DNA from 2 places in the Bradyrhizobium sp. USDA 3240 genome. Region 1 is predicted to be linked to the other one. Evidence: riboswitches for the same ligand, from Rfam matches in the RefSeq annotation. Region 1 holds a riboswitch; the other holds the start of a gene.
The links. Region 1 has a riboswitch for ZMP and ZTP ahead of ACVIGA_RS03250 (bifunctional 5,10-methylenetetrahydrofolate dehydrogenase/5,10-methenyltetrahydrofolate cyclohydrolase). Riboswitches for the same ligand answer to the same signal wherever they lie in the genome.
Positions count from the first base shown of each region.

Region 2: linked by a shared signal. The riboswitch ahead of ACVIGA_RS12535 (serine hydroxymethyltransferase) and the one ahead of ACVIGA_RS03250 (bifunctional 5,10-methylenetetrahydrofolate dehydrogenase/5,10-methenyltetrahydrofolate cyclohydrolase) in region 1 are both predicted to bind ZMP and ZTP.

Region 1 is NZ_JBSSGD010000002.1:560,001-565,061, reverse strand. Features, by position in the region: gene ACVIGA_RS03275 (hypothetical protein) at 1-164, shown strand, start outside; gene ACVIGA_RS03270 (VOC family protein) at 180-563, opposite strand; gene ACVIGA_RS03265 (hypothetical protein) at 1,113-1,466, shown strand; gene ACVIGA_RS03260 (hypothetical protein) at 1,684-2,202, shown strand; gene ACVIGA_RS03255 (hypothetical protein) at 2,324-2,737, opposite strand; ZMP/ZTP riboswitch at 2,954-3,033, shown strand; gene ACVIGA_RS03250 (bifunctional 5,10-methylenetetrahydrofolate dehydrogenase/5,10-methenyltetrahydrofolate cyclohydrolase) at 3,049-3,975, shown strand; gene ACVIGA_RS03245 (MaoC/PaaZ C-terminal domain-containing protein) at 4,039-4,491, shown strand; gene ACVIGA_RS03240 (zinc-ribbon domain containing protein) at 4,642-5,061, shown strand, end outside.
Region 2 is NZ_JBSSGD010000002.1:2,496,125-2,501,185, forward strand. Features, by position in the region: gene ACVIGA_RS12520 (LysR substrate-binding domain-containing protein) at 1-967, opposite strand, end outside; gene bla (class A beta-lactamase) at 1,067-2,020, shown strand; gene ACVIGA_RS12530 (ankyrin repeat domain-containing protein) at 2,172-3,086, shown strand; ZMP/ZTP riboswitch at 3,170-3,255, shown strand; gene ACVIGA_RS12535 (serine hydroxymethyltransferase) at 3,290-4,567, shown strand; gene ACVIGA_RS12540 (c-type cytochrome) at 4,683-5,061, opposite strand, start outside.

The DNA of each region.
Region 1 (5,061 bases):
CGAAGGACGGGCACTACCGCGTGCGTCTCGACGGAGCCTGGGTCGATGTTCCCGACGAGGCTGTGGTCACCGAGCCCAACCGGGTCGGCCGCGCCATGGTCTGGCCGATCAAGAGCTACATGGGCGTGACGATCCGCTGCTTCATGCCCGGCAGCATGACGTAGCGGAGCGGTCGTCGCTCACGCGTATTTCTGGTCGCGCTCGAGCAGTTCGATCGAGATGCCTTGCGGGCCGCGGATGAAGCAGATCCGCACGCCGGGGCGGATCGTGGTCGGCTCCTTGGTGAACTCGACGCCCTTGGCCTTGATCTCGGCCGCAACCGCGTCGATGTCCTTCACGGTCAGCCCGAAATGATCGAGCCCCTGATACGGCGTCACCGGCGGGGCGTTGACGCCGTCGCCTTGCGTCACCTCCGCGATGAACACCTTGGCGCCGCCGAGTTGGACGTCGATGCGGCCGGGGCCGCGGATGATCTCGCCGCCGAGAATGTCGCGCAGCCAGGTCGCGGTTGCCTCGGGATCGGGACTGCGCAGATGGACGTGGTCCCAGGTGACGACAGGCATTGCGATCTCCTCGTTGTTCTCGCGCCGCTTGCGTGCGCGGCACTCGCTCTCGGGCGGCGCAAATCTAGCGAGGGGCCCGTTGGGATGCCATCCCTCCGTGATGCCAGCCGCAAGATTGTCGTCCCGGAATGAAACCATTCCGGCCGTCGGTGATTGGTTTCGCGTGGCCGCTCGACCTGCGGCCGTCCCGGATGCCGCATGCTGAGATGCCCGCGGCTTCTGTGCTGGGCGGCTCGATCGGGCGTCGAGGGTGAGGGCACGACGATGCGGATCGGCTTGGCGTCGTTTCGAAGGCTTACCGCCGGACGTCTCGGTGAGGGCGGCCTTTGCGTCAGCCTGCTGCTGTCGGCGATCGCGGTTGCCGGGATTGCGGCTTGGTTCATGCTCCCTGAGCCGAGTGATGCCGGAGAGCAGGATGTCAGGCCGGCGTCTTCCGCCGTCATCCGCTCCGCGCGGGATGCATCGACCGGTGCGCAGCCTGCCCAAATCACAAATCAAGCCGCTAGGGATGCGCCGGCCGCACCGGCAGGTGAACCGGCCACGGTCGGCATGGCCACCGCCGCGCAGCCAGCCGAGGCGGCCAAAGCGTCCGAGCCCGGAACCGAAAGATCGCCGCTGGACCGGCTGCGGATCGCCTCGCAATCCTGGCGGCGCGGCGGGCTGGGTTCGAAGGTGCTGGTCACCCTGACGGTGCGCAATGCCAATGATTTCGCGGTGAAGGATATCGAGATCGCCTGCGCCTTCATCCGCAGCGACGGCAGCCCCGTGACGGAACGCAAGCGGCTGATCCCGGACACCATCGCTATGAAGAGCCGCAAGACCTATCCGCGAATGCTGATCGGGTTCGTAAACGTTAACGCAAACAAGGCGAAATGCACCGTCGTGACCGCCAGTCGGGCTTAGTCCCTGCATCCCGAAAAAGTGACCGGGAATTGACTTGCCGGGTGAACCGTAACGGCCAGGCAGGAACTAACTAATAAGCCGACCGTTAGAGAACGACCCGGAAGCGCAGGATGGCGTCTGTCCGGGTGATCATGCGCGGACGATGAATTCGTTGCGCGATGGCTGGTGTCGTCGCGTCGAGTTGAACCGCGCCCGTAGCGCGGGGGGAGCACCTAAAATGCCTGTGGCGCGTTATTTCCTGTTCGTTGGTGGCGTGCTGCTTGCGCTGCTGTTCGTCGTCAATGCCTTTGTACCGCAGGAGGCCGTGGTCGCCAGCCAGGGCCTGTCGTCGCCCGGCGTCGACAGCAAGACCATGGTACGCATCAAGTCGACCCAGAAACTGCCGGAGCGGGTGGTGTACGACACCAACCTGCCGACCCTCGTTCCGTCGCAGGTGAACGCGGTTGCCGCAGCGGCCCCGCCGGCTGCCAGCGACGCATCGGCGCAGGCCCGCGTCCGCAACACGTTCGCCCAGTTCATTCCGCCGGAGAAGGCTGACGCACAGAAAGGCACCGTGGTGGCCGAGGCGAAGCCGGCCGAGCAGCCGGTGCAGGCGCCGAAGAAGCACAAGATTGCGCGCAGCCATACGCATTCCCAGCAGCCGATGCGGCTGGCCCAGCCCGGCATGTATCAGCCTTACCGTGTCGCGCAGCAGCAGCCGCGGATGGGCTTCTTCGGCGGCTTCGGCACCTGGTAGACAAGGACACGCCGCAACCGGCAATCGATAGGCCGCCGCAAACACTTGCGGCGGCATTTTCATGTCCGCGAGATCAGGCGGGTAACCGGTTGCGGGTAGGCGGCCGGGTGGCCGGAACCGGTTAGCGCGGCAGGCGCGGAATCTTGTCGGCGAAGCCGTTGTAGCAGGTCAGCCGCTCGTCCTCTTCCTTGACGAACCGACAATCGGCAACGCCCTTGGCAGGGGCGGCTTTTGGCTTGGGCTGCGGCTTGAAGATCTCGTCGTAGCACATCAGCCGCTCCTTGGTGGCGTCGTCGATGTCCTGGCAGGCCTGGAGCTTCTGCGCGACCGATTGCGGCTTGCCCGGTGCAGCCTTTTCGCCCTTCTTGGCTGCCGATTTCTTGCCGACCTGGACCAGCGGCTTGTCGCCGACCATCGGCTGCGGGGCCGCCGCCGGCTTGTCGGCGGCGGGGGGTGGCGTGGTGGCTGGAGCGGTGCCTTGGGCAAGCGCGGCGGCCGGGCAGAGGAGCGCCAGCGCGAGGATGATATGTCTCATGATGAAAATATCCGAAGTGGCGTGATGACCGGAAGGATGGCGCCGGGGATCGGAAAAGCCCGGCAAGCGCCGAGGCTTATCGCAAGTTCTGCCCGAATCCTACCCCCGGAGGGGGCCTGCCCGGCACCGATCCACCGGCAAAGCAGGGGCAATTCGTCGCCGGTTCGGCCGCAAGGGAGCGTGATTTGCGTTTGCCGGGCCGGGCGGCTATGACGGCGCGATCTGCGCGACTGGCGCTTGGATGGACCACCATCGGGGAGCGCAGAGACTGAACGCCGCGCGCCTGGGCACCGCTTCGAAACGGAGGTGCCATGACGGCGAACATTCTTGACGGGCATGCACATGCCCAAATTGTCATCGACAAGGTTGCGAACGAACTGGACCGGCTGCCCCGCGCCCCCGGGCTCACGGTCGTGCTGGTGGGCGATGACCCGGCGAGCCAGATCTACGTGCAGAGCAAGGTCAGGATGGCCGGGCGGCTTGGCCTGCGCGGCGAGGTCGAACGCCTGCCGGATGACGCCAGCGAGGCCGATCTGCTGGCCAGGATCGATGCGCTCAACGCGCGTGACGATATCGACGGCATCCTGATCCAGCTGCCGCTGCCGGCGCATATCGACGCCTTGCGCGTGATGGCGGCGGTCGATCCCGCGAAGGATGTCGACGGCCTGCATGCGCTGAACGCAGGCCGGCTGTTTCACGGCGACGATGCCTTGGTGCCGTGCACGCCGCTCGGCTGCCTCAGGCTGATCAAGTCGATCCGGCCGGATCTCACCGGCGCTCATGCCGTGGTGATCGGCAGCTCCAATATCGTGGGCAAGCCGATGGCCGCGCTGTTGCTGCAGGAGCAGGCGACCGTGACGCAGACCCATATCCACACCCTCGGCATCAGCAAGATCTGCCGTCAGGCCGATATCCTGGTCAGCGCGGTGGGGAAGGCTGCCCTCGTGCGCGGCGACTGGATCAAGCCGCAGGCCATCGTCATCGACGTCGGCACCACGCGCGTCGAGAAGCCGGAGGGCGGCTACGCGGTGTGCGGCGACGTCTTCTTCGACGAGGCGGTGCAGGTCGCCGGCGCGATCACGCCGGTGCCACGCGGCGTCGGCCCGATGACGATCGCCTGCCTGATGGAGAACACCGTGAAGGCCGCCAAGGCGCGGGCGGCCCGGCTGCAACAGCGGGGGATGCCTGCTGCGAGGCGCGAGCGGCGGGCTCCGCGCGCGTCTCGTGCCTGGATGTGACCCCAGAGGTAATGGAACGCCCGCAGCATTGGTCTATCGTCGCGCGACACACGGAGGCGGGCGATGCTGTATGCGGAAGATCTCACCGAGGGCCAGACATTCCAGCTCGGCACCTACACCATCGGCGAAGCCGAGATCCTGGAGTTCGCCGGCAAATATGATCCGGTGCCGATCCATACCGATCCCGTCGCGGCTGCGGCGGGCCCGTTCGGCGGACTGATCGCAAGCGGCTTCAACACCATCGCGATCTATCAACGGCTCGTCGTGGAGGCGATCTGGACCAAGGTGGCGGGCATCGTCGGGCGGAGCTTCGAGATCCGTCTGCCGAGCCCTGTCCGCCCGGGCGCCACGCTCACCGGGCAATCCCAGATCCAGAAAATCACCGTCAGACCGGAACGGCGCGACGCCGTCGTGATCTTCAAGACCGAGCTCGTCAACGACGAGCAGCGCCCCGTCCTTGTCCTGGTTCTCGATGCGCTGATCCACATGCGGCCGGCGGAGCAGCAGCGGACATAACCTCTGCCCGGATCGATCTGGCCGCCCGGCAATGCTGCGGCTACCATGGCAAGCCTGCCCCGAACTGGGCGTATCAATGACGTCGTCCTGATATGGCCGGACCGCCGGGCGGCAAATTCGTCGATACGGTGCAAGACGGATGGTGTGGGCGTGAAGCGCAGCAAGCAGACGCGCAGCGAGATCGAAGCCAAGCAGCACAAGGCTGAGGAATGGCGTCGCACGCTGGCACAACGCGCCGCCGAACGGCTGCGCCTGCGCGACTACAAGATCGCGCTGGCGCGCGACGAGGTTCCGGTGGTCACGAGCCAGCTCGCACCCACGAACAGCTATTCGATTCCTGATTTCGTCGAACGCGGAACCTATCGGCCCGAGCCGTTCGTCTGCAAGGATTGCGGCGTTGCCGAGGTCTGGACGCCGTTGCAGCAGAAATGGTGGTACGAGACTGCCAAGGGCGACGTGTTCACCAAGGCCGTGCGCTGCAGGGCATGCCGCACCAGGGCGCGCGCACGCAAATCCGCCGCGCGCCGCGTGCATCTCGAAGGGCTCGCCAGGAAGAAGCCTTCTGCCACG
Region 2 (5,061 bases), 1.9 Mb from region 1:
GCTTCTTCGCAGTCTTTGTCTTGGCCTTTGCTTTGGCTTTCCGCTTGGGTCGCGCGGCAGGCACGTGCGGCGCATCCTTCACCTCTTCGCTCTCACTCACCTCCGCCCGCAACACCTCCAGCAGCCAATCCCGAAACGCGCGCATGCCGGGCGTGACCTCACGCGACTTCAGCCAGGTCAGCCAATAGGACCCCGCCGGCACTTCGGCCGCGAACGGCCGCACCAGCCGGCCGGACACCAACTCGTTGTTGAACATCGCAATCGGCACCAACCCGACGCCGACGCCGCGCGCCGCGGCCTCGGCCATCGCAACCGAACTGTCGAAGATCGGTCCCTGGATTTTCGGGCACGGCGCGCCTGCGACCGCAAACCACAGCGGCCATTCCTCGGCGCGGTAGGAGCGCAGCAAGAATTCCTGCGTGAGATCGGACGGCTTGCGCAATCGGCCCGCCACGTCAGCGCAGCACACCGGCGAGAGCGGCGCGGACAGCAGGTGGATCGCCTCGGTGCCATGCCAGGAGCCGTCGCCAAAGCGCAGCGCAAGATCGAGCCCGTCGCCCGCGATGTCGACGCGGTTGTTGTTGGTGAGCAGGCGCAGGTCGATATAGGGATGCGCGCGCTTGAAGCGATCGACCCGCTGCAGCAGCCATCCGGTCGCAAACGTCGTGACGCAGCCGACGGTGACGACCTCGCGCGTGCCCTTGGCCTCGATGCGGTCGATCGCCGCACCGATCCGTTCGAGCGCGTCTGACAGCACCGGCAGCAGCGCCAGCCCTTCGTCGGTGAGCACCAGTCCGCGCGGCAGGCGGCGGAACAGGCTCGCGCCGAGCGTATCCTCGAGCTGCTTGACCTGGTGGCTGATCGCAGTCTGCGTCACGCGCAGCTCCAGCCCCGCGCGGGTGAAGCTCAACAGCCGCGCGGAGGCCTCGAAGGCGCGTAGCGCGTTCAGCGGGAGGTGCCGGCGCATGGCGTCATGACCAAGTTTTCCTCATGCCTCGTTGTATAAATGATTGTTTGTGCTCCGTCACGCCGCCCGGCAGGTTCGCGCCGCCAACGGAGACGAGAAATGCTGACGAGACGGACATTCGGATTGCGCGCGCTGGGCCTTGCGGTTTCCTGCACTTTGCCGCGGCCAGGCGCCGCGGCAGGACAGAGCGCCGTAGCAGGACAGAGCGCCGTAGCAGGACAGAGCGCGGCGGCGGGACCAGGCGAGCCGGCAAAGCGGCTGCAGGAAGAATTTGCACGCATTGAGCTCGCGACCAGCGGCCGGCTCGGCGTCGCCGCGCTCGACATGGAGACCGGATTGCGCGCGAGCCGGCGCGGTGACGAGCGGTTCCCGATGTGCAGCACCTTCAAGGCGCTGGCTTCGGCCGCGGTGCTGCACCGGGTCGACCGCGGCGAATCCAGCCTCGACCAGCGCGTGCAGGTTGAGGCCAAGGATATCTTGGCCTACGCGCCGGTGGCCAAGCAACACGTCGGATCGAGCATGACGCTGTCCGAACTCTGCGAGGCCGCCATCACGCTCAGCGACAATACCGCCGCCAACCTGCTTCTGCGCGAGATCGGCGGGCCTGCCGGCTTCACCAGCTTCTTCCGCACCATCGGCGACAATGTCAGCCGCCTCGATCGCTGGGAGGTGGCGCTGAATGAAGCCGTGCCGGGCGATCTGCGCGACACCACGAGCCCGGTTGCGATGCTGAAAAGCTTGCAGCGCGTGGCGATCGGCGATGTCCTGCAACCCGCCTCGCGCCAGAAACTCGTCGACTGGATGGTCGCCAACAAGACCGGCGACACGAGGCTGCGCGCCGGCGTGCCGCGGGATTGGCGGGTTGGCGACAAAACCGGCACCGGCGATCGCGGCACCTATAACGACATCGGCGTGTTCTGGCCGCCCGGCCGCAAGCCGATCGTGGTGACGGTCTACCTGACCGGGGCAAGTGCTCCGATGGAGAAGTGCAACGAGGTGATCGCCAATGTCGCGCGCGCCGTTGCGAATGCGAGCACCGGGCAGACCGGCTAGAGCTGGATAACGCCGCGCGGCATCCCGTCGCCGCGCGGCTCGACTTCGCTGCGCGGCTTCAAAATCGCTGCGCGGCTTGGCAGCATCCAAGGATCATGCGACGCTCAATCCAAATGGCTGACCTGTCAGCAGGCCATACGGAGGACACGTCTTGTATCGCCGCATCGCCCTCGCCGCGCTGTTTGTTGCGGGCCACGCTCACAGCAGCTCTGCTGCGGCCGACCCGGCACGCTGCCGCGAGCTGACCCGCAAATACGAAACCGACAAGGCCCAGCTCAGCGCAGTCGAGATCTCGCTGACGCTATTCTCGGCCGCCAATGCCGATTGCATAAACCTCGCCACCGCGCTGCTCGATGGCGGCGCTTCGGTCGATGCGCGGGACCGGCTCGGCGCAAGGCCGCTGAGCCATGCCGCCCGCTCCGGCCATCTCGACATGGTCGACCTGCTGCTGGCCCGCGGTGCGCCGGTCGATGCGCGCAACCTCGCGGGATCGACCGCGCTGTATCTTGCCGCCGAGCGCGGCCATGTCGCGATCGTGCAGCGGCTGATCGATCGCGGCACCGACGTCAATCTCACCGGACGCAGCGGCGCTTCGGCGGTCGCGGCCGCCGCCTATGCCGGCCGGGACATGGTGGTGCGCATGCTGCTGGCGCACGGCGCCGACGGCCGCAAGGCCGACGACACCGGCAAGCCGCCGGTCGTGTATGCGGCCGCCGGCGGCCAGCTCGGCATCGTCAAGCAGCTGCTCGCACTCGATATCGACATCAACACGCGCTACGCCAACGACCTCACGCTGCTGATGTGGGCGGCCGGACCGGATGAGACCGTGCCGGAGGCGCAGGCGCTCGAGGTCGTCGCGTATCTGCTGGACGCAGGCGCCAGGGTCGACGATCGCGACGCGCGCGGACGCACGGCGCTGATGATCGCCGCCGAAGGCAACCACCCGGCGATCGCGAAGGCGCTGCTCGCCCACGGCGCCGATGCGGCGCTGGCCGACAAGGCCGGCAAGCACGCCGCCGATCTCACGATCCTGTCCGCGCTGCGCGAGGAGCTGACGCCGCGCTGAAGCTTGACGCGATGGACTCATTGGTTGCGGAAGGTCCGCAGGTCGGCTAAATTCTCCTTTGCGAAGAGTCTCCGTGCTCATTCGTCCTATCGCGCGACTGGCGAGCTAACGTGGAATAGACCACGGGGAAGCGCGAAGGGTTCCGACGCCGATCGCCTGGGCAACCAATCTGCTGGAAAAACAGCGTGTTGAGGAGCCCGATCATGCCGTCGTTTCGCAACGAACTGTCCATCAACGATCAAGAGATCGCCGCTGCCCTTGTCGGGGAAGAGCGCCGTCAACAGGACGGCGTCGAACTGATTCCGTCCGAGAATTACACCTATCCGGAGGTGCTTGAACTGCTCGGATCGGTCTTCACCAATAAATACTCCGAGGGATATCCGGGACGCAGATACTACGGCGGCCAGCAGTATACGGACGACGTCGAGAACCTCGCACGCCAGCGGGCCTGCTCGCTTTTTCGTGCCGAGCACGCCAACGTTCAGCCGCTTTCCGGATCACCGATGAATCAGGCCGTCTACCTCAGCCTGTTGCAGCCCGGCGACACGATCCTCGCCATGGACCTGTCCCACGGCGGTCATCTCACCCACGGCGCGCCGGTGTCCCACATGGGGCGTTTGTTCAACTTCGTTCGCTACAAGACGGCACCGTCAAACGGCGCGATAGATTTCGATGGACTGCGCGCGATTGCGCGTGAAGCGCGTCCGAAGATGGTGTTGTGCGGCTACAGCTCCTATCCGCGCGACCTGGACTATGCGGCGTTCAAGAATATCGCCGACGAAGTTGGCGCGCTCACGATGGCTGACGTGAGCCACTATGGAGGGTTGGTTGCCGCGAATGTCATGCGCAATCCGCTTGATGCCGGCTTCGACGTCATGACGACGACATCCCACAAGACACTGCGCGGCCCCCGCGGCGGGATCATCCTGTGCCGGAAGGAAAATGCCGGTCGGATCGATGCTTCCGTCTTTCCCGGGTTGCAGGGCGGACCTCACATGAACGTCGTGGCCGGGACTGCCGTGACGCTCAAGAAGGCGGCGACCTCGGATTTCCAGCTTTACGCGCGACAGGTTCTGCGCAACGCGAAGGTTCTTGCCGGCGCGCTGATGGAACGCGGGATGAAGCTGGTCACGGACGGGACGGACAATCACATGATGGTCGTCGATACGATAGCGTCCGTCGGGCTGGACGGGCGAGCAGCCGAGGACGTGCTCGATGCCATCGCCATCACCACAAACAAGCAAGTTATTCCAGACGATCCGCGTCCGCCGCTCAGGCCAAGCGGTATTCGAATTGGGACACCGGCAGCGACCACGCGTGGCATGGGAGATTCCGAAATGCGCCGTATCGGCGAGTTCATTGCGGGGGCTCTGCAGGCGAACGGAGACGATGCGATCCTCGCGCGTCTCAGGTCGGAGTGCATCGAGATGTGCCGAGCTTTTCCTGTTCCAGGCGTGGTGTCCGGGTCTCGACCGAACTGACCGGAACTTTGACGCTCAGATACGCGGAACGGGGTCGGGCGCTCGCGCCCGACCCGACCGCCAAAAACGCATATGCGACAGCCCTGCGCGCGCGTGAGGGTCAACCTGCCCGCCGCTACAACCCCGCCAGGTAGTCCACCAGCGCGTCGAGGTCGTCCGGCGACGTCGCTATCATGAGGTCCGACATGCCGGGATTGTTGCCGCGGGCGCGGGTGCGGAAATCGGCGATGGTCTTGGCGAGGTAGTCCCGTCCCATCCCGGCGAGCCGCGGCACCGTGCCGTCGCCCTGGAAGCGATCGAGGTGGCAGGCCGGGCAACCGACCGAAGCGCTGGCGCTGAGTGCCTTCGCTGCGACGTCCTTGGGCGCGCTCGGCTGGCCGAGATTCGGCCACGGCTTCTGCGAAAAATATTCCGCGATCGCCAGCATGTCGTCGCGCTCGAACTGGGTCGCGATCGGCTGCATGATCTCGCTCTTGCGATCGCCGCGCTTGAAA